2 regions of the Desulfosporosinus acidiphilus SJ4 genome follow, and region 2 is predicted to be linked to the other one. Evidence: a T-box and tRNA genes for the amino acid it is inferred to sense, from the RefSeq annotation. Region 2 holds a T-box; the other holds one or more tRNA genes.
The links. A T-box is a leader RNA that pairs with one kind of tRNA and senses whether it is charged. The one in region 2 lies ahead of DESACI_RS20605 (valine--tRNA ligase), so its partner is inferred to be a tRNA-Val.
Positions count from the first base shown of each region.

Region 1 (15,235 bases), 570 kb from region 2:
AGATAAAATTAAATATTCTTAATTGGCACACAGTTTGCAACTCTCTTTCTCACATGCACTATTAATTATTACAACTTGAGAGGAGAGGATCCGGAATTTATGAGTACACCACAAAAACCTTATCATTTCTTGATTCGCAGAGTCCATTCTTTATTAGGGTTAGTGCCCATCGGTCTGTTCTTAATCTTTCACATGTTTCTCAATCTTTCCGCCCGTGGAGGGCCAGAGATGTACGACAAAGTCATCGGCACCATGCGACACTTTCCAGGGATTATCATCGTTGAATTGGTTGTCATCTTTATTCCCATCTTTCTACACGCCGTCTATGGAATCTGGGTGGTTTATACCGGACAAAGCAATATTTTGAGCTACAACTATGCAAGAAATTGGTTTTACCTGATCCAACGAATTTCCGGCATCTATACTGTTATCTTCATTGTTACTCATGTTTTTCTCCTCCGTTTTGGCGAGGCCAGTTTCGCGGCAATCCATCAGTTCATAAGCAATCCCCTGGGACTGATCTTCTACGCCTTGGGCGTGCTGTTTGCAATCTTTCATTTTGTCAACGGCTTATGGGCCTTTGCCATCACTTGGGGAATTACGATTGGACCACATTCCCAAAAGGTTCTGTCTTATGTATTAGCGCTAGTCTTTGTCATTATATCCGCGGTTGGCTTAGCCGATCTTTCCGCTTTCCTGTAAGAAAGAAATTATCGGTCTGAAAAATTCTTGTTCTATAGAATCATACAATCTGAAAAATTAATCCAATCCATTCTGACCGAGAAAGTAAATCGGGACTCAGGAAAGCCAATCATAAAACATTTATTTGACAAACAAATCAGAACGTGATCTTTGCAAGACCAAATTTTAGGAGGTTAAGGAATGAGTAAAGTCATCGTAGTAGGCGGCGGCCTTGCCGGGTTAATGGCAACGATCAAGCTTGCTGAAGCCGGTACGCAGGTCGACTTGTTTTCGTTAGTGCCGGTTAAACGCTCCCACTCGGTTTGCGCCCAGGGAGGTATTAACGGAGCTGTTAATACTAAAGGAGAAGGAGACTCTACATGGCTGCACTTTGACGATTCGGTCTACGGCGGGGATTTTCTCGCCAATCAGCCGCCGGTCAAAGGAATGTGTGATGCGGCGCCAGGGATAATTCACTTGATGGATCGGATGGGCGTCATGTTCAGCCGCACGTCGGAAGGCCTGTTAGATTTTCGCCGTTTCGGCGGAACCAAGTTTCACCGTACTGCCTTCGCCGGAGCCACCACCGGCCAGCAGCTTCTTTATGCGCTTGATGAACAGGTCCGGCGCTACGAGGCTGAAGGCATGGTTCAAAAATACGAACAGTGGGAATTGCTCTCGGCTGTGATCGATGAAGGAGTTTGCAAAGGGATTGTCGCCCAGAACTTGCGGGATATGAGCATCCAGGCCTTTGCAGGAGATGCGGTCATTGTCGCTACCGGCGGGGCAGGCGCCGTCTTCGGTAAAAGCACAAACTCGACTATATGTACCGGAAGCGCCTCAGGGGCATTGTATCAGCAAGGCGTGCATTATGCCAATGGAGAATTTATTCAGATCCACCCTACTGCAATTCCGGGAGATGATAAGCTGCGGCTGATGTCGGAGTCGGCTCGGGGAGAAGGCGGCCGGATTTGGACGTATAAAGACGGACAGCCCTGGTATTTCCTTGAGGAAATGTATCCGGACTATGGAAACCTCGTTCCCCGCGATATTGCCACCCGCGCTATTTACGAAGTCGTCTTCAATCAAGGGCTTGGGATTAACGGCGAAAATATGGTTTACCTCGATTTGTCCCATATTGATCCGGATGTCTTACAAGTCAAGCTTGGCGGAATCCTGGAAATCTATGAAAAGTTCGTCGGAGATGATCCGAAAAAGGTTCCTATGCGGATTTTCCCGGCTGTTCACTATTCCATGGGCGGACTTTGGGTTGATTATGATCAAATGACGAATATTCCCGGACTTTTTGCTGCCGGCGAGTGTGAATACCAATATCATGGCGCCAATCGCCTGGGGGCCAACTCCCTGCTTTCCGCTATCTACGGTGGCATGGTCGCCGGGCCTAAAGTAATGGAATATATTAAGAAAAATAAGCTTAAGACCCCCATCGGCAGCGAACCTGTCTTTCTCAATGAAAAGAAACTTCAGGAGAAAAAATGGGCAGAGATCATGGCAATGAAAGGTCCGGAAAATCCCTACCTCCTCCACAAGGAATTAGGAGATATTATGACCTTAAATGTAACCGTTGTCCGCTATAATGATAAGCTTGCCGAAACTGACCGCGTGCTTCAGGACCTCCTAAAACGCTGGCATAACATTGGGAGAAGCGATAATTTTGAATGGGGAACCCAGGAAGGAACGTTCATCCGCCAGTTGAAGAATATGTTGGAGCTGGCCAGGGTGATTACTCTTGGGGCCTTAAACCGTAACGAAAGCCGGGGCGCCCATTATAAGCCAGAATATCCTGAGCGCGACGACGTGAACTTCTTAAAGACAACCATAGCCCGCTGGACACCAGGCGGCCCGGAACTCAGTTATGAGGATGTTGATGTATCCCTGATTCCGCCGCGTCCGCGTCATTATTAGAAGTAGGAGGCGAAAAAGAGCATGGTTCAACAAAATAAAATTCACTTTAAAATCCGACGTCAGGACGCCCCGAATAAGCCAAGCCGCTGGGAAGAGTTTGACGTTCCTTACCGGGAAAAATTAAATGTCATTTCCTGTTTAATGGAGATTCAAAAAAATCCGGTCACATCTTCCGGCCAAAAGACGACGCCTGTTGTCTGGGAATGCAACTGTCTGGAAGAAGTTTGCGGAGCTTGTACTATGATCATTAACGGCAAAGCGAGGCAAGCCTGCTCTGCCCTGATCGACCAACTGGAGCAGCCTATTGTTCTTGAACCACTGACGAAATTCCCCCTAGTACGGGACCTCATGGTCGACCGGCAAATCATGTTTGACAATCTAAAAAAAGTCCACGCCTGGATTCCCATTGACGGAACCTATAATTTGGGCTCCGGTCCACGGATGGCTGAAGTTAAACGCCAGTGGGCGTATGAATTGTCCAAGTGTATGACCTGCGGCTGCTGTATGGAAGCCTGCCCGCAAGTAAATTCACGCTCCAAATTTATCGGACCGGCCCCGATATCTCAAGTCCGTCTCTTCAATGCCCATCCCACCGGAGAAATGAACAAACATGAACGCCTGGCTTCCCTACTGGATGAAGGCGGGATTGCCGACTGCGGCAATGCCCAAAACTGTGTTCGCGCATGTCCGAAAAATATTCCTTTAACCACGAGTCTGGCAGATTTAAACCGCGAGGTAAATAAGTTTACGCTTAATCGCTGGCTGCGAAGATAACAATAACATCTGTTGTTTAATGGCTATTATTGATATAGAAATCTATCTTCGCAGATAGCACTCCACGATCTGCGCTAGAGTCAACTGAGTAACGCTCAATCTAATACCTAACTTCAAAAATCTATCATCCAAAACTTTACTATAGTATTTGACTAACTGAGATCAACAAAGCTAAATATTTTAATTGGAGGGTGATTTCTTTAATGGGAACCTTAAGAGAAGATGCTTTAGAACTCCACCGCAGCAATATGGGAAAACTGGAAGTGCACAGCAAAGTACCCGTGCGAGACAGTCGGGATTTATCCCTGGCCTATTCCCCGGGAGTTGCTGAACCTTGTCTGGATATCGAGAAAGATAATGACCTGGCCTATGCCTATACCAATAAAGGCAATTTTGTGGCCGTCGTTTCCAACGGAACGGCAGTCCTTGGTCTGGGAAACATTGGGGCACAAGCCTCCATGCCTGTTATGGAAGGAAAATCCGTACTCTTTAAAACGTTTGCAGGGGTTGACGCCTTCCCGATCTGCTTAAACACTGAGGATATCGACAAAATTGTTGAGACGGTAAAGCTCCTGGAACCAACCTTTGGCGGCATCAACTTGGAAGACATCAGCGCACCGGCCTGCTTTGAGATTGAAGAACGGCTGAAAAAAGAAATGAATATCCCCGTTTTTCATGATGACCAGCATGGTACAGCTATCGTCGTAATGGCCGGAATGATCAATGCTCTTAAAGTGACCGGAAAACGCCTGGATAACATTCGAGTTGTCACCAATGGTGCAGGCGCTGCCGGCGTAGCCATTATTAAATTACTTCTTAGTATGGGTGTCAAAGATGTGATTATGTGCGACACCAAAGGAACCATCTATAAAGGCCGCCCGGTTGGAATGAATAAATCCAAAGACGCCATTTCCGAAGTCACAAACCGTCAGAAGCTGGCGGGGACACTGGCTGATGCCTTAGTAGGCGCTGATGTCTTCATCGGAGTTTCGGCTGCGAATACCGTAACTCCGGAGATGGTAAAATCTATGGCCGCTGACCCCATCATCTTTGCCATGGCCAATCCGATTCCGGAAATCATGCCTGAGCTTGCTAAAGAAGCGGGTGCCAAAGTCATCGGAACCGGACGTTCGGATTTTCCCAACCAGGTTAACAACGTTTCGGCTTTCCCAGGCATTTTCCGAGGCGCTCTCGATGTCCGCGCCACTCAAATAAATGAAGAAATGAAAGTTGCCGCTGCCTATGCGATTGCAAACCTGGTCAGCGACGAAGAACGCACCTCGGATTACGTTATCCCAAAAGCTTTTGATCCCCGAGTCGCTCCCGCTGTAGCAGCGGCTGTTGCTAAAGCCGCAATGGACAGTGGCGTAGCAAGGATAACTGTTGAGCCCGAAGAAATTGCTAAGAAGGTTTGGGCGGTCAGACCAACGTAGTCTGCGCAAGGCAAAAAGACTCGAATCAAGGAATAGCTCTCATGCAAAAAGCGCCCATATTGGGCGCTTTTTGCTGTGGATCAAAACAATAAAACAAAAAAGCAAAGCAAAACAGAACCCTGAAAGCGGAGTCTTCTACTACCAGAACCGTTTGGCCTGTTGTAAATGCTCTAATCGCTGGAGAGATTACAACAGGGCCGTAAAATTCGGACCGTAAACACGGTATATACCGCTTCTGAGGCACGGGACTGCGACTCGGCCACTGCTGCACATGGTATATCCGGCTTCGGAAACGCCCTACAATGCCTTCTCTGGTCTGAAACGGCGGAGTAGTATCATGGCCCACTATCTTTTATGTGAGGGCATAGAAAAAGACACTGGCGAGCTGAGGCTTAGTTTTCTTGCTTTCCTCTAGCATAAGTTATCATGAACGAGACGGCCCCAATTCGCAGCACACAGGTTATTTTTGGTAATGCTATACATGTTAATGATTACCAAAACAGAGCTGAAATGCGAAAGGAGCCGTTACTATGAAGGATAACACAAAATACGTAGGTTTAGACGTATCCAAAGAAAAAATAGCAGTTGCAATTGCCGATGAGGGCAGAGAAGCCCCACGCTACTGGGGTGTTTGCCAAAATAACTCTGAATCGATTAGAAAGTTAATGAAACAGTTAGGAACACCGGGACAACTCAAAGTTTGCTATGAAGCTGGCCCTACGGGGTATCCACTTTATAGATTATTGCTTAGTCTGGGCATCGAATGTAGCGTTGTAGCTCCTTCTTTGATTCCCACAAAACCTGGAGAACGTGTAAAAACCGATCGTCGTGATGCTATTCGCTTATCTCAATTATTTCGTGCTGGAGAATTAACCCCCATTTATGTTCCTACTGAGGATGATGAAGCTTTGCGAGATTTAGTTCGTGCTCGAGAGGATTCAAAAGAGGATCAGCTTCGAGCAAGGCATCGATTAACGAAATTCTTATTGCGATATGACTTAAATCCTCCGGCAGGCATAAAAAAGTGGACAGCAGGTTATCGGGATTGGCTGGACGCTCTGAAGTTCAGCCGTGCTGCACAGAGTACAGTATTTCAAGAGTACCTTCACCATTTAGACGAGATTGAACAGCGCATAAAACGGCTTGAAGCAGAAATTCATGACCAGGCGACAGATAGTGTTCATGCCCCGATGATTCAAGCGCTGCAAACCCTGCGAGGTGTGGCAGAGCTATCAGCGACCAGTTTAGTTGCTGAGATTGGATCGTTTACACGGTTTGGCAGTGCCCGACGAATAATGTCTTATACTGGGTTGGTTCCAAGCGAGCGCTCGACGGGAGAAACACGTCATCAGGGAAAGATGACCAAAACGGGAAATGCTCATGTACGACGTATATTGATTGAAGCCGCCTGGAGCTATCGTTATACACCTGCGATAAAGGGGGAGATTCGTAAAAGGCAGCAAGGGAAACCGCCAGAGATCACAATGATTGCATGGAAGGCCCAAGACCGGTTACATCGGAAATATAAACGATTAATGGGGCGAGGAAAACCAAGTGGGAAAGTAATTGCAGCCGTTGCAAGAGAATTAGCGGGTTTTGTTTGGGCGATAGCATGTGAGGTTGAAAAAGCATCCTAAATTTGGTGAAGGATGATTATTAAAGAATTTGGATTATAAGAGGTGCGAATTAAAAGTAGGGCACGTAGGCAAAAGGAAAAGTCCGTAAAGGAGAATCCACGAGTTGCACTTGTTGCTAGGTTTGTTATACAAACTGAACGCACGCCATAAGTTCGTGGCAGCTCCCCAGACGAAGCGATAAAATGTGAAAATCCACGAATATCAGACTGCTCATCGTCGATGTAAATCGTTTGCCTTCGTGCCGTGTTTTTAAATCAGCAGAAAAGAATGTTGGGGCTTCGCCCCAAGAGTTTAACGCTTTAAATTCTCCTGCAATTTAAAAAGGAAGGGAACAATTTGTTCCCAATTCCTCATTGCAGCAGAAACCAATCTAGCGCTCAGGTTGCTCTCCAGCATTGCCCTATCCTCTAAGATTGGCAAGAGCTACCTATAGTGTTACCAAAATGTGCCCAAAATAAGGTTTTACCAATAAAATTTTAAAAAAGAAGACGGGGCTAGTTGACAGTCTCGTTCATATCAGTGCAACTAACCCGCCTCCTTCACCAGAGGGGATGTTTAAAAACTTAACTCGGAATACCCAAATCAGGGTCAAACAGCCAAAAGGGTTATCATTTCACAATAGTGGAGCGGCAACGCCCTTCTTTAATAATTAGGGAAGCAACCGTGATATATTTTCTAAGGTTATAGGGGGGAAACCCCTCAAAATGAGCGTCTGTCGCTTTGTCAGTCTGCTTAGGAATACTTTCAGATTAACAGATATTAAGGGATAATTACAAGTTCTCTATTTTGGTTGGTCACTCTCCACAGATATAATAAAAAACCTTGTAATCCCTAATACCAAGGACTACAAGGTTTTTGTTTTTGTGTAAATGGTGGGTTTGAGAGGACTCGAACCTCCGACCCCCGCGATGTCAACGCGGTACTCTAACCAGCTGAGCTACAAACCCATAATGGTGCCGATGACCGGAATCGAACCGGTACGGGCTATTAACCCGCGGGATTTTAAGTCCCGTGCGTCTGCCAGTTCCGCCACATCGGCAGTTAAAATATTTGGAGGCGGCACCCAGATTTGAACTGGGGATAAAGGTTTTGCAGACCTCTGCCTTACCACTTGGCTATGCCGCCACGTAAGTGAATGGAGCGGGTGACGAGATTCGAACTCGCGACTTTCACCTTGGCAAGGTGACACTCTACCACTGAGTTACACCCGCGTGGTGCCTCAGGACGGAATCGAACCGCCGACACGAGGATTTTCAGTCCTCTGCTCTACCGACTGAGCTACCGAGGCAAAAATTATAAAATGGCGACCCCGATCGGACTTGAACCGACGATCTCCTGCGTGACAGGCAGGCATGTTAACCACTACACCACGGGGCCATCTTTCGTCAACCGAGGTACAATGCTCGATGTTCGAACAATAACCCCTAAGTCATCAAGCTTTAACCAAAGTCACTTAGGAATGAACTGAACTGTCTCATCTACCTCAAACTAAGTTTTTTGGTGGGCGATGACAGGTTCGAACTGCCGACATCCTGCTTGTAAGGCAGGCGCTCTACCAGCTGAGCTAATCACCCAGGCGACTGACGAATATCAGTATACACAAAAAAGTCCCCTATGTCAAAACATTTTTTTAAACCCTTTTCCCATTACCTAGCAAGGTTCTCACTAGCTTGTTGATACTTTTTTCTGCTTTACAACATCTTCAATATTAATTGAGCGAGTATGCTTTGTATGGGACCATTGCTTATCTTTGCGATGGACGAATCCTAAAAAGACAATCGGAATCCAACTATAGATAAACAAAGGGTAGAGAATCAGGCCTATATAGGCTTTCCAGGGAATGCGGTCCAGCGCTAAAGCTGCAACAGGATAGATATATTGAATCGAAGACAATATCTGCCACCCCGTCCAAGGCATGACCAATGTAAAGATATTACTATAATTTGATTGCAAACCTGAGATAAGGTTCGTCATCATAAAAAAAGTTGCAATCATAACAAGAGCGGGTTGAAAAAGGTGAATAGCGGCATCAAAATACATAATCTTTCGCTCGCGAATACCTTTAATTATTAAGGGGAAGAAATAGCGTCCTGCTACATCCACCTGACCCTGAGCCCACCGTTTTCTTTGATACCAAGATTGCATAAAAGTTAACGGTTTCTCGTCATAGACTACCGCATCATGTGCCCATGTAGTTTTTATTCCATGTGATAAAGCCTTCATACTAAATTCAAGATCTTCAGTCAGAGACGTCGCTCCCCAGCCAAATTCTTTCAAAACATCTGTTGAAATACACATGCCTGTCCCACCAAGAACGTTTGACAACCGCCCCGTATTATATCTCGCAAGTTGCAACAATCTGTTTGTAACCCAAAATGCAATTGAAAATGTGTTGGTCACCCATGTGTCCATTGGATTTTTAGAATCCAAGTAACACTGAACTATTTTATGTCCTTGGCAAAGTTTACTGTTCATTTCGAAGAGAAAGTTTTCTTTGACTAAATTATCTGCATCAAAAATCACGATAGCATCGTATTGACGTTCCATTTTAAAGAGACGATAAAACATCCATTCAAGAGCATATCCCTTGCCGCGTTTTTCTGTATTAAAACGTCTATGTACGATAGCCCCCGCATCTCGTGCTATTAAAGCCGTCTTATCAGTACAATTATCTGCCACCACAAAGATGTCAAAAAGCTCTTTGGGGTACTCAAGCATTTTAAGATTCTCAACGAGAGGTCCAATCACTGCCTCCTCATTATGAGCAGCGACAACAACGGCAAAACTCTTCTCGGGAGTTACTATTTTAACCTCACGTTTTCTGTACAATCCAAATATAGACAGGACAAAATAATAAAAGGTCAAAAATATTATTATTATTTGGACGGGAATCATAATAACGTCAAATAACTGTTTAATTGAAAGCCCGGACAACAAATCCACCTATCTGACCTCCTTCTAACCTATAAATTTTAACATACGAATTGAACCTATGCAAGGATTCTTGTTAAGATGTAAATCCACATTATCTATTTTTTACGTTTATTTTCCAACTCGACAAGTTAGAACTATAATATTTTTTTATGGTTACGATTGCTTCATTATTTTGAAGATAATAAAAGCAATTAGTGAACCACAAAAGACCATAAATGTTAACGCGGCCTTGATACCAAAACTAATTGATTGCCAGTAAACATCTCCTATGCGTGAACCAGAGACCCATGGAATGAAATTACGAAAAATATGAGCTGCTGCACTTCCTAAAATGATCAAGAAAAGAACGCTTGAGCATACAAATAGTATACCCGATATGCCAGTTAGTGTATCCAACTTAAAATGTCGAATTATGTCTCGTTTCCACCAATAGAATTCAATATATAGGATATCAATCCATCTTCGCCGCATATCTTTTCACCTCAATTCTACTTTATGACCCGCTTTATAAAAAAAAGATTATTTACTTAAGTATTTAAGTTTAAATTCTTATAAAGATGGTTAGAATCGAAACCAAGGAGGTGGTTAATATGCCAATTCCATCATCGGATGGTAAATTTATTCACTGTTCTTACTGCAACCAAAGGTTCCTTTTTAACTACGAAGCAGCAAAACATGAAAAGGAAATTCACCCGGAACAATTGCCAACTTAATCTTACCTATACTGCCCTAATAGCGCGTAGCTTTTCAGCAGTATTGTATGAGCGGCAATAATAAAAGTCTATTGCCTTACTTAATTATTAATGCAGCTAGCTTAAACCATTTTTATTCAAAGGACTTTACCTTGCGCGGATTACTTATCAAATTATCTCATTACAAAAAGACTGCCTCACAGAGATAGTCTTTTTGTTTGCTCAAAATACGGCCTAAGTTTGATAATCAACCAGTTACTTTGATAATCCTTATCTTTCTGTATCACGTTGTAAATAGAGCTTCATAGACAGCGATTTTGAAGAACACAAATAGACTGCCATAATTGGCAGTCTATCGCTTGTTATCTGGCGATACGATAGTCTCCGGTGGAGACTATCGCCTCACGGCGTCCCGTGACGAAGACTCCTGCCGTGTGGATCCTAATTTCCCAGGGGCTATGCCCCAAGTATGCTCGGCCCTGGAACGAAAGGCGGATGAGCTTTCGCCACACTGCGTCTCGTAACGCATTCTCTTGCAGTGTAGATCCTTAACTTCCGTGTTCGGTATACGAAAAGCGGACGAGCTTTTCGCCACGTTGCGTCCCCATACGCAAACTCCTGCAACGTGACGAAAACCGGACGAGGTTTTCGCCACATTGCGACTTGTAACGCATTCTCCTGCAATGTGGGTCCGAACGGGTGGAACCCCGGTAGTTTTGCTTTATATCTCTTGTTATAGACACAGATAGACTGCCATAATTGGCAGTCTATCGCTTGTTTACCTGGCGATGACCTAATTTCCCAGGGGCTATGCCCCAAGTATGCTCGGCCCTGGAGGTCTTAACTTCCGTGTTCGGTATACGAAAAGCGGACGAGCTTTTCGCCACGTTGCGTCCCGTAACGCAGACTCCTGCAACGTGGATCGAACGGGTGGAACCCCGGACTTCCTTCTTGTAATTAACTTAATATGCCTACATAATTCTTACTATGAACACAGAAAGACTGCCCATAAGGCAGTCTTTCGCTTGTTTACCTGGCGATGACCTAATTTCCCAGGGGCTATGCCCCAAGTATGCTCGGCCCTGGAGGTCTTAACTTCCGTGTTCGGTATGGGAACGGGTGGAACCCCTCCGGCATGATCACCAGATCTCTGAGATTTTCAGTTTTCTTTTACAGAACCCTGCTCTCTCAAAACCACATAGAGTCTTCTTTCTAGTTTCGTCTTCTTCGGAAACACTGAGCCACGTTCCTGCCGTAGTTCAATTAGGTCAAGCCCTCGACCGATTAGTACCGGTCAGCTCCACACCTCACGGTGCTTCCACATCCGGCCTATCAACCTGATCTTCCTTCAGGGGTCTTACCAGCTCTCACTGTGGGAAATCTCATCTTGAGGCCGGTTTCGCGCTTAGATGCTTTCAGCGCTTATCCGATCCGAATATAGCTACCCAGCTGTGCCTCTGGCGAGACAACTGGTACACCAGTGATTCGTCCATCCCGGTCCTCTCGTACTAGGGACAGATCCTCTCAAATTTCCTGCGCCTGCGACGGATAGGGACCGAACTGTCTCACGACGTTCTGAACCCAGCTCACGTACCGCTTTAATGGGCGAACAGCCCAACCCTTGGGACCTACTACAGCCCCAGGATGCGATGAGCCGACATCGAGGTGCCAAACCTCCCCGTCGATATGGACTCTTGGGGGAGATAAGCCTGTTATCCCCAGGGTAGCTTTTATCCGTTGAGCGATGGCCCTTCCACTCGGTACCACCGGATCACTAAGCCCGACTTTCGTCCCTGCTCGACTTGTAGGTCTCGCAGTCAAGCTCCCTTTTGCCTTTACACTCTGCGCGCGATTTCCAACCGCGCTGAGGGAACCTTTGGGCGCCTCCGTTACTCTTTAGGAGGCGACCGCCCCAGTCAAACTGCCCGCCTGATACTGTCCTAATCCCCGATTCAGGGGACCTAGTTAGAACTTCAGTACAAAAAGAGTGGTATCCCACCGGCGACTCCACCAAGGCTGGCGCCCTAGCTTCTCTGTCTCCCACCTATCCTGTACATTTTATACCAAAATCCAATGTCAAGCTGCAGTAAAGCTCCATGGGGTCTTTCTGTCCTGTCGCAGGTAACCCGCATCTTCACGGGTATTACAATTTCGCCGAGTCCCTCGTTGAGACAGTGTCCAGATCGTTACACCTTTCGTGCGGGTCAGAACTTACCTGACAAGGAATTTCGCTACCTTAGGACCGTTATAGTTACGGCCGCCGTTTACTGGGGCTTCAATTCAAAGCTTCGCCTTGCGGCTAACCTCTCCTCTTAACCTTCCAGCACCGGGCAGGTGTCAGCCCCTATACTTCTCCTTGCGGATTCGCAGGGACCTGTGTTTTTGTTAAACAGTCGCCTGGACCTTTTCTCTGCGGCTCACCTTGCAGTGAGCGCCCCTTCTCCCGAAGTTACGGGGCCATTTTGCCGAGTTCCTTAACGAGGGTTTTCTCGCGCGCCTTAGGTTTCTCACCCCATCTACCTGTGTCGGTTTGCGGTACGGGCACCCAGTCACTCACTAGAGGATTTTCTTGACAGCTTGGAGTCGGTTACTTCGCTACTATGTTTCGCTCCCCGTCACGTCTCAGAGTTATCGCAGGGCGGATTTGCCTACCCTACCTCCTACTCGCTTGGGCGTGCTCGACCAACGGCACGCTTAACCTATCCTTCTGTGTCTCCCCATTGTTAATAACGCTTCTCGGTGGTACTGGAATCTCAACCAGTTGTCCATCACCTACGCCTTTCGGCCTCGGCTTAGGTCCCGACTTACCCTGGGCGGACGAGCCTTCCCCAGGAAACCTTAGATTTTCGGCGGACAAGATTCTCACTTGTCTTTTCGCATACTCATACCGGCATTCTCACTTCTAAACACTCCACCATTCCTTACAGAATGACTTCCCTGCATTTAGAACGCTCCCCTACCCCTGCACGTAAACGTGCAAGCCATAGCTTCGGTGATACACTTGAGCCCCGTTACATTTTCGGCGCAGAACCACTCGACCAGTGAGCTATTACGCACTCTTTAAATGGTGGCTGCTTCTGAGCCAACATCCTGGTTGTCTGTGCAGTTCCACATCCTTTCCCACTTAGTGTATACTTTGGGACCTTAGCTGATGGTCTGGGCTGTTTCCCTTTTGTACTATGAATCTTATCACCCACAGTCTGACTCCCAATCTTAAGACCGTGGCATTCGGAGTTTGATAAGGTTCGGTAACCTGGTAAGGCCCCTAGCCTATTCAGTGCTCTACCGCCATGGTTCATCAATTGAGGCTAGCCCTAAAGCTATTTCGGGGAGAACCAGCTATCTCCGTGTTCGATTGGCATTTCACCCCTACCCACAGCTCATCCCCTGCCTTTTCAACGACAGTGAGTTCGGGCCTCCAGTGGGTTTTACCCCACCTTCACCCTGGCCATGGGTAGATCACACGGTTTCGGGTCTACAGCATGCAACTCGTCGCCCTTTTCAGACTCGCTTTCGCTTCGGCTCCGGCTCTTCGCCTTAACCTCGCTGCATACCGTAACTCGCCGGTTCATTCTACAAAAGGCACGCCACTACACCGAAGTGCTGTGACTGCTTGTAAGCGTACGGTTTCAGGTTCTTTTTCACTCCTCTTCCGAGGTGCTTTTCACCTTTCCCTCACGGTACTGGTTCACTATCGGTCGCTAAGTAGTATTTAGCCTTGGGAGGTGGTCCTCCCTGCTTCCCACGGGGTTTCACGTGTCCCGCGGTACTCAGGATTCCCTCACAGAATGTCTCCCTTTCACTTACAGGGGTGTTACCTTCTCTGCCGAGACTTTCCAGTCTTCTTCAGCTAGAGATCCATTCCTAAAAGAGGGTCCTACAACCCCAATCCCCGAAGGGATTGGTTTGGGCTCTTCCCGTTTCGCTCGCCGCTACTCAGGGAATCGATGATTCTTTCTCTTCCTCCGGGTACTTAGATGTTTCAGTTCCCCGGGTTGTCCTCGGCAGCCTATGTATTCAACTGCAGATCACCGGATATGACTCCGGTGGGGTTGCCCCATTCGGGTATCCACGGATCAAAGCCTGCTTACGACTCCCCGTGGCATTTCGCTGTTAACCGCGCCCTTCTTCGACTCTTAGCGCCTAGGCATCCACCGTACGCCCTTAGTAGCTTGACCTAAAATCTATACTACGTTAGGGTTTCTCAAAACTTTGTTGATACGTCGTTTTGAGGTGATGTTTCCTTTGACTTACTAGAAATTGTTTCTCTATGCAGTTTTCAAAGAACATGAATGTCTTTAAAATGAATGGTGGAGGTAAGCGGGATCGAACCGCTGACCCCCTGCTTGCAAGGCAGGTGCTCTCCCAGCTGAGCTATACCCCCAAAATTTTTTCTCTTAGTTGACGTTCCTCGTGGTCCAAGTGATCGTATTTCGTACACAAGCCACGACGTATCGTTCCACTTAGAATTGGTGGGCCTGGGTGGACTCGAACCACCGACCTCACGCTTATCAGGCGTGCGCTCTAACCAGCTGAGCTACAGGCCCATTTTTGAGTTCCCATGCTATCGTTCGTTGTTCTCACGACAAACAATGCTCTGGTCTCTCAAAACTAAACAACAGCTTTGCCAATGAGTTGCCGATCCCTCGGCTTGAGCCTTGCGACTCTTTTTTGATCTCTTATTTAAAACTTAAGTTTAACCTTCGTTTTCTTCTAAGAGCATCGACCCATAGGATGTTCGTTTAAAGCCTAAGCTCTAAACCGTTCTCCTTAGAAAGGAGGTGATCCAGCCGCACCTTCCGATACGGCTACCTTGTTACGACTTCACCCCAATTATCGGCCCCACCTTCGACGGCTAGCTCCCTTGCGGGTTACCTCACCGGCTTCGGGTGTTGCAGACTTTCGTGGTGTGACGGGCGGTGTGTACAAGGCCCGGGAACGTATTCACCGCAGTATGCTGACCTGCGATTACTAGCGATTCCGACTTCATGCAGGCGAGTTGCAGCCTGCAATCCGAACTGAGACCGGCTTTCTCGGATTGGCTTCACCTCGCGGCTTCGCTTCCGTCTGTACCGGCCATTGTAGCACGTGTGTAGCCCAGGACATAAGGGGCATGATGATTTGACGTCATCCCCACCTTCCTCCGGTTTGTCACCGG
Region 1 covers NC_018068.1:106,648-121,882, reverse strand. Annotated here, with positions in the region: gene DESACI_RS00670 (succinate dehydrogenase cytochrome b558 subunit) at 100-702, shown strand; gene sdhA (succinate dehydrogenase flavoprotein subunit) at 883-2,607, shown strand; gene sdhB (succinate dehydrogenase iron-sulfur subunit) at 2,629-3,381, shown strand; gene ystJ (NADP-dependent malic enzyme) at 3,585-4,814, shown strand; gene DESACI_RS00650 (IS110 family RNA-guided transposase) at 5,345-6,451, shown strand; tRNA gene DESACI_RS00645 (tRNA-Val) at 7,322-7,398, opposite strand; tRNA gene DESACI_RS00640 (tRNA-Leu) at 7,403-7,490, opposite strand; tRNA gene DESACI_RS00635 (tRNA-Cys) at 7,503-7,576, opposite strand; tRNA gene DESACI_RS00630 (tRNA-Gly) at 7,588-7,662, opposite strand; tRNA gene DESACI_RS00625 (tRNA-Phe) at 7,664-7,739, opposite strand; tRNA gene DESACI_RS00620 (tRNA-Asp) at 7,753-7,828, opposite strand; tRNA gene DESACI_RS00615 (tRNA-Val) at 7,950-8,025, opposite strand; gene DESACI_RS00610 (glycosyltransferase family 2 protein) at 8,117-9,346, opposite strand; gene DESACI_RS25325 (hypothetical protein) at 9,976-10,098, shown strand; rRNA gene rrf (5S ribosomal RNA) at 11,109-11,224, opposite strand; rRNA gene DESACI_RS00590 (23S ribosomal RNA) at 11,342-14,255, opposite strand; tRNA gene DESACI_RS00585 (tRNA-Ala) at 14,386-14,461, opposite strand; tRNA gene DESACI_RS00580 (tRNA-Ile) at 14,548-14,624, opposite strand; rRNA gene DESACI_RS00575 (16S ribosomal RNA) at 14,852-15,235, opposite strand, start outside.
Region 1: it encodes a tRNA-Val, which carries the amino acid that the T-box ahead of DESACI_RS20605 (valine--tRNA ligase) is inferred to sense. The anticodon was not compared.

Region 2 (15,235 bases):
CATCACCGATTTTTGTTCCGACCTTGCTTGGATCCGAATCAAAAATACTGGTGATAATGAACCCTCTCTCACGAAAGCCTTTGTATGAACTTAACGCCAAACCTAAGTGCCCGGCCCCGACCAAAGCAACACTCCAGTCAACACTTAAACCAAGAATTCTAAGAATATGTTGACGGAGATCTTTGACGTTATACCCCACACCCCTTGTTCCAAACTCTCCAAAATAAGCCAGGTCTTTCCGGACTTGTGCGGGGCTGACACCGACTCCTTCTGCGATATCCCCTGATGAGGTGGTAATTATTCCTTTTCTATCGACGTCTGTCAGATGTCGTGAGTAAACTGAGAGTCGAATAATCGTGGCCTCCGGGATTTTTAGCGTTTTCAATAAGTTCCCTCATTTCTCATCTGATAATTAATATAGATAGTTATGTTAATTATATCACTATTGACCAAAAACGCAAATAGTTCCAATTTGTAATCTTCAGAATATTACCGATTACCATTTTAGATCCTAACTTGGATGTTTTTCGGCCTACTAACTATTATTTCCAGAAAACTTATTTATAATCCTCATTGCTTCAAAATACAAGGATAATCCAAGTAAATGTTGTTCTTCCGGATCACTTTTCTCTCGAAGCAGATTATAGATATTGTGAAGCTGAACTAATTGTGATGGAGAATAATCTCCGGCAAGACTGTTCCATAGTTGAAATTCTTCGGCTAATCTTTGAGAATTAATCCCCTCCTGCAAAATTGCATTTACATTGGCCAGAAGTTCCATCGTCAAGTGAGAGCCATTTCCTGTCACTCGAAATGTCCGTTCCGGAAGTTTCACTTGTTTGATTAAGGCGTGGATTCCCTTTTCTGCCAGAGCCTGCTTCAATCCGTTTAATTCCTCGGCTGTGTGACCTAAGCCAAGGACAACAATCCAGGGATTATGACTGATTATCCCACCGGAATAGGACAATTCCTTAAGTTGTTTTAGACAAGACTGAGCATTTTCTTCGCTTTTAAAAATACCAATCTGGCAGGTCCAAAACGTTGCTTTAGACAACACGAAGATATCTGTTTGATCTGCTGGGCGGCCGCCGTTTTTTACTTTTTGAGCAGTTATTCCTCCCGAATGCCCGACAAGTTCTAAGTATACTTTTCCGATTCCCCAAGTCAATAAACCTAGGCCGATGATTCCCAAGACCAACGCCGCGAGGATGCGCAGACGCTCAAAGTTTTTCATGCCTCTTCCCCTTCCGCAGGGCCGGACAACCCTTCTAACGGAAGATATGTTATGAATTCAAAAAATAGACTTCAAAATTCAAAAGAGGTCTGCAGTAAACTTTCAGTCGTTTATTGCAGACCCCTCTTAAATTTCTTTTTTTTACATTATTCTCGAAACAACGAAATAGTATAAGGCAGCAATAGCCGCAGTTGTGGGAATTGTCACAACCCAAGCGATAAGCATTTGTTGGGCAATGCCCCAGCGTACAGCCGAAACTCTCTTCGCACTGCCCACCCCCATAATCGAACCCGAAACCACATGCGTCGTCGATACCGGGAGGTGCAGGCTTGGAAATACCGTAGCAGTCCAAATAACAATGGAAGAACTTAAATCTGCGGCAAAGCCGTTGATAGGTTCAAGTTTAAAAATCTTGCCACCCATGGTATGAATGATTTTCCATCCCCCAGCGGCAGTCCCAAGGGACATAGCCAGAGCACAAGCCAGTTTAACCCAAAGGGGAGGCGCCAGAACTGTCTGAGCCTGAATTCCTGTGGCAATGAGAGTCATTGTTATAATCCCCATGGATTTTTGGGCATCATTGGAACCATGATTAAAGGCTAGCATGCTTGCGGAAAGAAGCTGCATTTTCTTAAATCCATGATTAACTCGCGATGGTGAAAAACTGCCGAAAAATATGTTCAACACTTTCATAATGATAAAACCTAAGATCATACCGATAATCGGAGAGAAAATTAAGGCCGTAATGATTTTGCCTAAGCCTTCCCAATGCAGAACTGCAAATCCGGCTTTCGCTGCCGCCGCACCGGCAATTCCTCCGACAATTGCATGGGAAGAACTGCTGGGAATTCCTAAATACCAAGTCAAAAGGTTCCAAGTAATGGCGCTCAGCAAACCCGCTATAATGACCTCTTGCGTCGTTAACGTCGGTGAAACGATATCCTTAGCAATGGTTTGGGCCACTCCTGTACTGACCAAAGCACCCAGTAAATTAAAGGCCGCAGCCAAAACAACGGCATGTTTAGGACTCAAGGCCCGTGTTGATACGCTGGTGGCAATGGCATTGGCAGTGTCATGGAATCCATTAATATAGTCAAAGGTTAAGGCTAAAAAGACAACAATTACTAACAATGCGCCAATATTAGTCATATTTCAGAACCACACTTTTGAGAAGATCGGCGATAGATTCGCAGTGATCCAGCGTCGTTTCAATATGCTCTAGAATCTCTTTCCACTTAATAATTTCGATAGGATCCTTCTCAAATTCGAAGAGTCTCGCCACTTCCTGGCGATAGAGCTTGTCTCCGGCGCTCTCTAAATGATAGATTTCTTCAGCGGCCGCCAAAATCGTGGTTTTCTTAAAATGAATGTTGCCTAAACACGCAAAAGCCGCTTGGATTTGCTGAGTTGCCAGTCCCACTAAATGTACCAGTTCCTGAGCTCCAAGGGAAGGTTTTCCTGTTCGGTACAAGAGCATGCGTTCTACGGTGCCTTCGGCGAAATCGACGATATCATCCAATACTTGCGCAAGTTTGTAGATGTCTTCACGATCTAGGGGTGTGATAAAGGTAGAGTTAAGACGTTCCATGATTTGATTTGTGACATTATCTGCTTCATGTTCGAATCGATGCATTTGAGCCGCATCTTCCGAGGAAACAGAGTCTTGCTGCATGATGTCTTGGAGCCTTATTAAGGTTTTGGAGACGATCTGGGTACTTTGGGTGAAGAGTAAATAAAATTTATCCTCTTTTGGTGACAAACCGAACATACGAAATAACCCCCAACCTATTTTTTCAATTCTCCTGGAAAGCCAAAAATCACTAGGACACTCCACGAAACATTGTATCAAATCTTTGGGGGTTTGTGTAAAAAATATATTAAGTTTTTCGAAACAGTTCATAAAAAGGCGGCAAGTATCAGGCCCTTGCTCTAAAACTATGTTAAGTGAATGTTATTTTTTCTTTAACTCCTCAATTAGGGCTTGACGGGCATCTGCAAGCATGTAGAGGGAACCCGTAACACAGAGCATGTCCTTTTCTCCCAGACGACTCAGGGCGTAGATAACGGCCTCTTTAGGATCTTCAATACATTGAACCGGACGTCCGTGCTGTTCAGCAAGCTTCCCTAAGGCTAACCAATCCCCAGCCCGCGGAGAATTGGGACGGGTTATAACAATCTCTTCCGCCATGGGTACAAGCATATCCACAACCTTTTCCCGTTCCTTATCTGCCAGCATTCCCATACAGAGGATAAGGCGGTCCCGGGAATAAAGCGGAAGCGCCTCTGCTAAGGCTCGGGCCCCATCAACATTATGAGCCCCATCCAAAAGAATTTTAGGATTAAGAGAAAGCATTTCTAATCGTCCCGGCCATTCAACATTACGCAGCCCGGCATAGACAGCTTCCCGCGGAATAATCACTCCGCAGTTGCTTTGCAGAAGTTCACAGACCGTCACGGCCGTTGCAGCGTTGCGCAATTGGTGAGGCCCAATAAGATGCAGACGTAATTTATAATACGTAGAATGCAGCCCCACAAGATCAAATTCCTGTTCCAGTTCACCGCTCCATATACTTTCCCAGTGAACATCCTCACCCACGATAAAGAGGGGTACATTGTTGGCTTTCGCCGTATCACGCAACACTTGAATAACATCAGGATCCTGAGCTGCTGTGACGACCAAAGACTCCGGTTTAATAATTCCCGCCTTAACTTTGGCAATAGATACCACATCAGGACCCAGATAATCCATATGATCCATGGCTACATTGGTAATGACCGAAATTAGAGGAGTTACCACGTTGGTGGAATCAATAGCTCCTCCCAGGCCAACTTCAACGATTGCATAATCAATTTCTTCTTGAGCGAAATAAAGGAAGGCCAGGGCGGTACTTACCTCAAATTCTGTAGGGTGTTCAAATCCTTCGGCAACCATATCCTCCAAATGGGGACGGAGAATGGAAATCATCTGAACTACCCATTCTTTAGGAATCATTTGTCCATTGATCGTTATACGCTCACGATAATCATGGAGATGAGGAGAGGTAAAAACACCGACCTTATAACCCGCTTCCCGTAATATTCGGGCAACCATAACTGTCGTAGAGCCTTTGCCATTGGTCCCCCCCACATGAACAACCTGCAGTTTCTTTTCCGGATTCCCTAACCTTTTAAGCAGTTCTCGGATTCTCTCCAAGCCAAAGTTCATCCCAAAAGTTGTTAGGTTGACAAGGTAATCAAGACTAGCTTGGTACGTATGCTCAAGTTCCATTGATTTCATCTCGTTTCCCCCCTGTAACGTATTAACTCTGCTGCAATTCCTTCAGACGTTCTTCTAAAGCTGCTTTTCGAGCGGCTAAGCCTTCCGCCCTTTCGCGTTCTTTAGCCACAACAGCTGCCGGCGCCTTGCCGACAAAGCCCGGATTATTGAGTTTGGCTTCCAGAACCTTTTGTTCACCAAGTACGAGGGTTATCTCCTTCTCTAAACGGGCTATTTCCTTATCCAGATCCATAAGGCCTTTCAGAGGAAGATAAATTTCCACTCCTTCTAAAACAGCGCTTGCTGCCTGTGAGGGTTTCTCAGCCATGGTTTCGAACAGTTCCACACTCGCCCCACCGGCTAACTTTAGAATATCCGCTTTTCCATTTTCCAAAACCCGGCGTTGGTTTGCATCGGAGGCAAGCATCAGAATCTCTACTTTTTGGCCGGGCGATACTTTCATTTCAGCTCGGATATTACGAATTGCTTTAATCGCCTCCATTAGAAGAGTCATGCTTTTCACGGCCTCTTCGTCATGATAGGCTGGTACTTCGGGCCATGACTGCATCATAATGCTTTTGCCCTGAACGGGGAGGTTTTGCCAGATTTCCTCCGTCAGGAAGGGCATAAAGGGATGCAGCAAACGCAGTGTCCCTTCAAGAACTTCGAGGAGAATAGACTGAGCGGTGTGTCGGGCGAGAGCATCTTCTTTGTTATAGAGCCGGGGCTTACTGAGTTCAATATACCAATCACAGAATTCATTCCAAATAAATTCATAGAGAATTCTGCCGGCCTCGCCCAGATCGAAGGCTTCCAGAGCTTCTGTGGTTTTCTCGATGGTGGAGGCGTAACGCGTTAAGATCCAGCGGTCTGCCAGGGTAAGTTCTCCCCGCGGCCCGGCCTCGTAGTCTTCTAAATTCATCAGAACAAAGCGGGAAGCATTCCAAATCTTATTGCAGAAATTCCGTGTTGCTTCCAGTCGTTCCGGATGGAAGCGCAAATCATTGCCCGGGGTGTTGCCGGTAATTAACATGAAACGCAGCGTATCCGCTCCATACTGTTCAATCACTTCAATGGGGTCAACCCCGTTGCCCAGAGACTTGCTCATTTTACGGCCTTTTGCATCGAGCACCAGGCCGTGGATCATTACCTTCGGGAAAGGCACTTCTTTCATAAATTCCATAGCCATAAAGATCATGCGCGCGACCCAGAAAAAGATAATATCCCTGCCGGTAACCAACACCGTTGTCGGATAAAACTGCTGCAATTCCGGTGTTTTTTCCGGCCAGCCCATGGTGGAAAAAGGCCAAAGTCCCGAGGAAAACCAAGTATCCAGGACATCCGGATCTTGCTTCAGATGCTCACTTCCGCAAGAGGGACAGTTCGTCGGGTCTTCTTGCGCACAGATCTCCTGACCGCAATCCTCACAATACCATACCGGTATACGATGTCCCCACCACAGCTGACGCGAAATACACCAATCACGAATGTTTTCCATCCAGCCCAGATAGATTTTATCAAAACGGTCCGGCACAAACCCCAGACGCCCGTCGTTAATAACTTCGATGGCCGGCTTGGCCAAAGGCTCCATTTTCACAAACCATTGTTTGCTGACCATAGGTTCAATCACCGTCGAACAACGATAGCATTCACCTACAGCATGGGCATGGTTATCAATTTTAACCAAGACTCCTGCTGTTTTCAGGTCTTCGACAATTGCCTTGCGAGCTTCAAAGCGATCCAGCCCTTGATATTTTCCAGCCTGTTCATTCATTCTGGCTTCTTTATCCATTACGGCAATTTGGGGAAGCTGATGACGCAGCCCTACTTCAAAGTCGTTAGGATCATGAGCCGGGGTAATTTTCACAGCGCCGGTGCCAAACTCCCGATCCACATACTCATCGGCGATAATCGGGATTTCCCGGTCCACTAAAGGCAAAATCAGGGTTTTGCCGATTAAATGCTGATATCGCTCATCCTCCGGATGGACAGCCACTGCCGTATCCCCCAGCATCGTTTCCGGCCTTGTGGTGGCAACAACCAAGGTTTCTAAGCTGTCTTTTACAGGGTAACTCAAATGATACAAGTGTCCTTCGCTGTCCACATGCTCCACTTCGATATCGGAAATGGTGGTATGACACTTTGGACACCAATTGACGATATAATTCCCGCGGTATATCAAACCTTTACGATACAAGGATACAAAAGCTTCCCGCACCGCTTTTGAACAGCCTTCGTCCATAGTAAACCGTTCTCGGTCCCAGTCACAGGAAGCCCCTAAACGCCGAAGTTGTTGGGTAATGCGTCCGCCATACTGTTGTTTCCAATCCCAGACCCGTTCCAGGAATTTGTCCCGCCCAAGTTCCTGCCGGCTTGTACCTTCTTTAACGATCTGAGCCTCTACTTTCGCTTGAGTAGCGATCCCAGCATGATCTGTTCCGGGCAGCCAAAGAGTATTAAAGCCGCGCATCCGTTTATATCTTGTTAAAATATCTTGGATCGTTCCATCCATGGCATGGCCCAAGTGTAAAGCTCCCGTAACATTCGGCGGCGGCATGACAATACTGAAAGGCTTTTTCGTGTCATCGACCTCCGAATGAAAAAATCCATTCTCCTCCCAGAATTGATACCACTTTCCCTCAACTTGGCTCGAGTCATAAGCCTTAGCCATCTCTATCATTTCCGTTTTCTTAGTTTCATCCATGATATTATTTCAAAACCCCTTCCCAAAATTGAATATAAAAACGCTTTCCATCCTGATAAAGGACGAAAAGCGATCGTGGTACCACCTTATTTCAGTGAAACAACCTTACAGCATGGCATTTCACTCTCATTTACCTAACGGGTTTTCCGTCAGAAAGTACTCCGTTCCCCTCTGCCCCTCCTGTGCGACCCAAGCACTTTACCGTAAAGACCTCTCAGCTCCTAGTCTTTTCTCTGAACGGTATCCTGATGCTATTCCTCACAATCACCGGGTTTACCAATATTTGATTTGAATACATTATACTCAGAAGGTTAATTAATGTCAAAATTTATAGGGTTTAGTCCTTTTATTTTATTGTAACCATTTTGGGCGGCATTAGGACTCAGCATTCAGGAATCAGTATCGACAACCTTGGTACTCGCCGTCCTTAAGATGTAGAATTCGTTAGTTCATGGGCTCTGCTGTCATTTTTTGGAACCAAACACTTCCTGGTATGTATAAGCAGGTTTTACTCCGGTTACTTTGGCCGTCCAATCATCCAAAGCTACAAGGTCATTGGGGCCCAGCTCAGACAAAGACGTTTTTCCCAAAGCCCGTACACCTTCCTCCATTTCCAAAGTCATCGACTTGAAAACGTTGGCAACGCTTTGGCTGGCTAAATTAATGTCAAGCCGATCTTTATAGGGAGAATTGTACCAAACCAATTGAGTTAAAGGTTCCCAGGGAAGTATTTTATGAATTTGCCGGTGTACTAAGGCAAACAAGGGAACGGTTCCTAAATAGACCGCATCGGCTCCCAGAGTTAAGGCTTTCAAACATTCACCGCTGGTCGCATACCCACCGGCAACAACCAGGCTCACCTCTTTACGGGCACCTTGCTCACAAAGAAATCGTTCCGCCCGAACTAAGGCTAGTAAGCTGGGAATCCCTAAATCATCACAAATCATGGGAGAAGCCCCCGAGGCGCCGCCCTGGGCCCCGTCAACAACAATCACATCAAAGCCCGCCTCTAAAGCCACTGCTAAATCTCTTTCGATCGCACCGGTGGCCATGAGTTTGAGGCCAATAGGTATACCTCCTGCTTCTCCTCTTAAATCCTTAACGTACTTGATCCAATCCCAGGGACTTTGAATTCCCGGGATTACCGCAGGGGTAACTAATGTTTCCACGGGAGAGATACCCATGAGTTTTTGAGCCTTTCCCTTGACAGCATTGGGTTCAACGGTAAAAGGACCCATACGTGTCCCCTGTCCCATCTGAACTTCGAGCATATCTGCCGCTGCTATAGCCTCAGGAGAATGCCCCCAGGGGCTTCTGCTTATTTGCCAAATGAACTTTCCCGCTTCCTGACGTTCCTCAGCCAAGTAAGGACCCTCTCCGGAATTCGTGGCCGTTTGAAGTTGTTTAGCGGCTTTTGCCAAGGCTCGCTTAGCTTGTTCACTGAGTCCTATTCCGTACCCCATGCCTGAAATCATCAGGGGAGTTTCTATCGTTAATGGTTTTTGTGCTTTGGGCCCAAGAGTCACTTTCATATCAACAGCTACGTTTGCTTCTTTAGGCAGGCGGGCCATCTGCCCGGGAACAAACATTAAAGTATCGAAATGAGGAAATCGTCTGGGAGAACCGAGAGGGCGTTCAATAAGCTTGCCTTTTTCTGCTCGTAAACTGATTTCCAAGATTGTTTGTACCGAAGTGCGGCGTACAGCACTCCATAGCTCCATCAGATTTTCATGATACTTATCTTCAAGCAGCCTTTCGATCACCAAGCCGAAAAGCCGCTGGACAATGGTGCGAAACAACCGTTTGCCTATAAAAAACAGCAATCCCAAGAGTAAAACTCCTGCCAAGAATGCTCCTAAGGCTGAAAGAGCGATAACGAGCAGAGCAGTCTGAAGCAACAATGCCAATCCTCCATTATATAAGGCTTCGATTTATTCATAGTCTGTACCACATATCAAAGAATATTCATTTAACCGGCTGGACAACGGTCAATAACGCTGCTATTCAAGGCCGGCGGTCTCATCCCGCTCTACCGATAGTTTCCAGTGAAGACTATCGCACTTGTTTGGCTCCAGAGGCACTCGGCTGCACAGCAGGAGTATGCATAATAAGTTGCAGTATGACGATTAGCTCATCCGCTTCTCGTCTTGCCAGCAACTGGTTAGTCGTACTTATGCTAGCGCCCTGGAAAATTAATCTTTCATTCATCAATGGCAGCGCATCAGGGCACGGAGGTCTGAGGATATAAAAAAAGAGGCGGATAGTTCCACCTCTGAAATCCATCATGTTACTTAATGTTACTTAACGTTCCTTCGTCCTCATCCTGATCTTGCTGTTATTCCCGACCCCATTTACCGTGAAAAACAATCTCCGACATAGCTTTGCGGGGCCGCGGGCGTCGTTCCTCCGCTGCATACCCCAGCGGAGTCATGGCTAGTACCCGAACATCCTCAGGAATCTGCAGGGCTTCTCGAGCCTTTTGTTCCGTGAACAAGCCCTGCCAGCAAGTGCCAAGCCCCTGCTCTGTCGCAGCTAAAACAAGATGTTCCATGGCAAGCCCCGCATCGAGCATCATGAAATCTTTACCTTCCCAGATTTCCGATTCCTTAGGCACTGCGCAGAGCACGATAACAATAGGCGCTCCCGTTAAGGCTTTTCGTCCAGGATTTGTTTCTCCCATGGTCTCGGCCAGCGCTGCTCTTCCTGCTGCGTCTTCAACAACAATAAAACGCCAACATTGCATATTCTTCCAAGAAGGTGCTAAACGGGCTGTTTCCAGAACGTATTCCAACTTTTCACGCTCTACAGGCTTATCGAGATAAGTACGCAAACTTCTGCGGGTCTGAGCTAATTCAAGAAAATTCATCATCAAGTGCCTCCTTCTCATTAGGGAACTTTCGCAATTATGTCTCCATTGTTCTCAATTCTGAATTCTCCTTTCAGAATTCTCCTCAAGATTAATGATTCCTTCTCCTTAACGTTGTTTCGGGAAATTATTTCTCGGAATTCATTTGACGGAATATATTTTTAACTTTTTTTCTAATTAAATGCAAGCACAGAAGTTACTCCCACCAAGGTTTATCTTCCTTCATTCCCTGAGATGGCTCAAGTTTTAAAGGCTCTGTTTTTCGCGGCTTTGCACTCTCACGCTTCCTATTCCAGGGCCAATCAATCTCCGAATTCGCTCCAAAATCAGAGCTTAAATGGCCGGCTATATCAGACTTCAAATTTGCTCCCGAATACGGTCCTGAATTGGCCCCTGGATGTGTTTCATAATGTGTTTCATAATCTTTTTCAAAATCCTTTCCAAAATCCAGCCGAGATTCAATCCCTAAATCCGAATCACAAGCTCCCTTATCCGAGTCTGTTTTCCAATAATCATCATCTATGTCATCACCGGCGGGTAAAGTTTCTTTTGATGAGTCAAAGTCCTTTGTATCCCACTCAAAATCACGGCCCGTCTGTTCCTCACGTCCATATTCATTATAATTTGACCACTGATCACCTTTTGTCCTCCTGCCTGCCCATGCACTTCTAACATTTCCCCGCCGCGAACCTCCTGCCCCAAAAGCCCCGGCAATAGTTCCCAGAATCGCCCCTTCTCCCAAAACTTGAATAAAGCCCCATACTCTGATCGGCAGAAACAAAGCCAACAAGAGGGTCCCTACTGTTACATACCCAACTCCCGTAACTCCACCCAGCAATAATTCCCCGCTTTCTCGAGAAGCTCGGTATCCCCCTATTAAGCAGCTTGCCAGAAGTCCAATATCTACGAGATTAGAAACGCTCAGCCCCCCTAATCCCATCGCTCCCCAAACTATTCCAGCGAGAAGAGTTAAAAGCGTCACCAGCAAAGCAGTTGTAATTCCCCTCAGAACAAATGAAAGCATATAGTTTCCTCCCTGCTTTTTGAATTTTCTATCTTTAGGACAACTCTTATCGTTCTATAGATACGCAGAACCACTCTGATACATTCCATGTATCTCCATAATATTCCATTACCATGCCGCATACTTTACGAATATAGTGTATTATGCCATAGCAAAAGGAGGAGTCCTAATGGATTATGCACGCTATGTAGTGCAAGCAGGGGATACTATTTATAAAATCTCCAGAGCCTACTCAATCGAGATGTCGGAGATTATTCAACTTAACCATCTTAAACATCCCGATCGCATTTACGCCGGTCAGATACTGCTGCTTCCTGTTTCAAGAACTCAGGAACCTGCTCCCGGAGAAATACCTGAACCAAATTTTACATACGCCATTTGGCTCTACGAGGCCTATGCCGGGTCGGATTCAGAACTAACCGCAATTACGACGTATCTTTACCAGGCTGTGTTGTTGGATCGCCCGGAATTCGATTCTCTGTTAAGACCTATTGCCTATGATGAAATGCGTCATCTGGAAAAACTGGCTCAAGCCTTAAGGTATCTGGGGGTTGATCCCAGGTACGGTTCATTGAGCAGCGGACACTGGGTTGACTGGCGCTCTCGCTTCATCAACTACACCAGTGAGCTTTGCGCCCTTCTTGACAATAATATTGAGGACGAAGCAAAAGCCCATCGTCACTACCTAGAACTTGCCCAGAAAATACCCATACCGGAAATACAAAAAATATTAACCGAAATGGCGGCCGACGAAGAACGACATTACTATCTTTTCTGCCAGGCTAAGCAGCAATATTGTACCGACTGTGCCACAGTCCCCACAGACGATTCCATTCAATCAGTACAGCAAGCACCCCCTGAAGGTACCATAGGTTAATAGTTATGCCCGAGAGAAGATAAATTTCCTTCTTTTCAGTTCTCTTACCTTCCGTTATACTAAAATTGCGTGGTTTCAGTTGCAAGACAATCTCTAATTGCAGAAAGGCTGTTGCGTCGCTTGCGCAGCGGCCTTTTTCGCACTATCAGAAAGTATAACTTTTGGTTAAATACTGCAAGAAGAGTTTATACGTGCGAAGACAGTGTCTTCGTCCTCTAGCATAAGTGCAACTAACCTGCCGCTTTCGCCGGAGGCTTAGCGCCAGCTAAGTTTTCTTTATACTATTAAATATCCATGCCGCTTAGCGGTTGACTGCCCAAAGGAGCTGAATTGTGTTGAAAATAACTCGGGCTCAGGGAGCTGATTTTTCCTTATTACTCATTACATTTATTTGGGGTTTTACATTTGTTGTTGTGAAATGGGCAATAGCGGATCTTCCACCCTTTCCTTTTCTGGCCATTCGTTTTTTTCTTGCCTTTATCAGCTTATTACCCTTCCTCTGGCTGCAAAGGGCTTATATTTCCAAAAAAAACGTTCTCAAAGGAATGGCTGTCGGTGTTTTTCTTGCTTCAGGCTACATATGGCAGACAATCGGGCTGCAATACACCTCTGTTTCCAACACCGGTTTTATTACCGGGCTTTCCGTCGTCATTGTCCCTGCCTTAGTCACCTTAACAACTAAGAAAATCCCGCGCCCCAGTCTGATGCTTGGCATCCTCAGCGCTTTAGCCGGCTTAGCCTTACTTTCCTTAGGAGATCATTTTCAGTTCAACAAAGGTGATATCATGGTTCTGATCTGTGCTGTCAGCTTTGCTTTGCACATTTATCTTGTAGGACGTTTTGCTCCGGATACAAACGCTACAGTTCTTGCCAGCTTCCAAATCCTTACGGTAAGCATATTAAGCGGAATTTTCTCTGTAATTTTACCTCAACCTCCACTGCATTTTACCGCGAATGTTTGGATAGGACTGTTAGTGACCGCCATTCCTGCCACTTCTCTGGCTTTTTTTGTCCAGTCGAAAATGCAGCAATTCACAACCTCTACCCATACCGCCATTATATTTTCTATGGAACCTGTCTTTGCAGGCTTATCGGCCTATTTCCTTGCAGACGAAGTGTTAACCCTTAAAGGCTTATTTGGGGCAGGATTAGTCCTCGCAGGCATGCTCATCGCCGAATTCAGCGGCTCGGACTGAAAAAGGTGCATGTGAAAGGGGGACGATCCTTTTAACACATTCGTGTTAAGAGGACCGTCCCCCTTTCACTCCGCGGTTTCTCTCGGCTGTGTTTTCACACGGCCCCTTTCACGCATTTAAAAGTCCAGGGTTTAGGCAGTCTTGTAAGGCTCTAATAACGTAGTACCGTCAAAATAAACATCAGATAAAAGACACCTCCCATTAAGAGACCCGTGGGATGGATGGCTCCTTTGCGACGAAGAGAAACTAAGGGGATCATCGCAGAACCAACGGATAATAAAGCGCTCCAAAGGGCCAAGGGGTCCAATTTCCAGGATGTCATGATGATTCCGATCGCCGGAATGACTGAACTCTGAAAAACCATTGCGCCTGTCAAATTACCAAGGGCTAAGGTATCTTTGCCGCGAAAGATCCAAAGAACACTGTTAAACTTCTCCGGCAGCTCTGTCGCTACCGGAGTTATTACTAATGAAAGGACAAAAACCGGTATCCCCAAAGATACTGCAAGCGGTTGAACGGCATTAACAAAGCCATTGGCTCCGAAGACAATAGCTACTAAGGCCATGAAAATCTGTAAGATAATTGAGCTTATTTTAGGATCATCCACGTTACGCGCAACGTATAAAGAGGCTAATTTTTCTTCTTTATGCACACCCCTGTTGGAACGCAAAGTAAGGAAGACGTAAATAATATAAGCTGAAATTAATAACCACGCCGCTATGTTCTTATACTGCTGTTTCCCTAAAAATGATGCCGAAATGGCGATGGTAAATACTAAAAGAAAAAACTGCAAATCCCGCTGAACAACCTCCGCCTCTAATTTTAAGGGGCGGTTACTCCGGCGAAATAAGAGAACCGCTGAGCCGGTTATAAAGAAAGCCAGGGTTGATAGCATGAATGGTGCACCAAGGATAGCCCCGATCCCTATGTCTGCCCCCTCTGTTCCCTCACCGAAACCAAGAAAAGCAATGATCGGAACAATCGTCTCCGGCAAAGCGGTCCCAACAGCTGCCAAAAGACTCCCCACAGCTCCCGCGCCAAGGTGCAGCTTTTTCCCCAACCACTCGATACTGTTCGTAAAGGCCTCGGCCCCTATCAGAATTATTCCTAAGCTTAGAATGAGCATTCCCACATCTCGCAAGCGTTTCTCCTCCTTCACTGTCCCGCTTAAACCTGCCAAATCATTCCTCACTGTAACTATACGAGAGTGGCAATTCTTTTATAACCGAGAACTTTTAATGCCATCAGCACGTTTTAAAGTGCTGATGGCATTTTAATAATGGCTCCATTCACTCAGACAAGTCCCATCTCCTCAAGTGACTCGTTTAACTCCTCAACCCCTATCCCAGTCTGGGCAGAAAAGGGCAAAATCATCGATACATCATCAATTTCCAATGCCTTGGCGATGATCGTTAAATGTTTCAGCCATTGTCCACGGGAAATTTTATCGGCCTTTGTGGCAACCACCATGGTTGGAATTTGTCTCATCCTAAGCCACTGCTGCATTTCAACATCCTCACGACTCGGTGCATGACGGATATCAACAATTTGAATCACGGCCCGCAGAGACTCCCGCTTTTTAAAGTAGGTTTCCATCATGCCACCCCATTGAGCATTCACGGACTTTGCCACTTTAGCGTACCCATATCCAGGCAAATCCACTAAAAACCATGCGTCATTGACACGATAGAAATTAAGAGTCTGTGTTTTTCCAGGTGTATTTCCGGTTCGGGCGAGGTTCTTCCGGCTCAAAAAGCGATTAATTAATGAGGATTTTCCGACATTAGACCGCCCAGCCATGGCAATTTCCGGCAAATCACCGACTGGGTATTGTTCATATTTTACTGCGGATGCCACATATTCGGCTTTCCGAATAACTATCAAACTTCATCTTCCTTTTAAAAAATTTGCGTATAATCACGCTAAATAATAATATCATTCGAATAAAAATTAATACATAAGGGGAACTATCTCCTTATTACACTTGTTTGTTTTGAAACAAAAGTGATACGAAAGGTGCGACAGGGGGACGGTTCCTTTGTCTCAATATGGACAAGGAGGACAAAAGGACGAGCTAT
Region 2 covers NC_018068.1:4,467,707-4,482,941, forward strand. Annotated here, with positions in the region: gene DESACI_RS20580 (redox-sensing transcriptional repressor Rex) at 1-385, opposite strand, end outside; gene DESACI_RS20585 (SPOR domain-containing protein) at 536-1,234, opposite strand; gene DESACI_RS20590 (inorganic phosphate transporter) at 1,376-2,383, opposite strand; gene DESACI_RS20595 (DUF47 domain-containing protein) at 2,376-3,002, opposite strand; gene DESACI_RS20600 (bifunctional folylpolyglutamate synthase/dihydrofolate synthase) at 3,186-4,511, opposite strand; gene DESACI_RS20605 (valine--tRNA ligase) at 4,534-7,194, opposite strand; T-box leader at 7,250-7,471, opposite strand; gene DESACI_RS20610 (FMN-binding glutamate synthase family protein) at 7,659-9,092, opposite strand; gene DESACI_RS20615 (hypothetical protein) at 9,247-9,480, opposite strand; gene DESACI_RS20620 (nitroreductase family protein) at 9,530-10,060, opposite strand; gene DESACI_RS23270 (TIGR04086 family membrane protein) at 10,257-11,084, opposite strand; gene DESACI_RS20630 (ferritin family protein) at 11,254-11,961, shown strand; gene DESACI_RS20635 (DMT family transporter) at 12,294-13,157, shown strand; gene DESACI_RS20640 (sodium:calcium antiporter) at 13,309-14,298, opposite strand; gene yihA (ribosome biogenesis GTP-binding protein YihA/YsxC) at 14,451-15,041, opposite strand.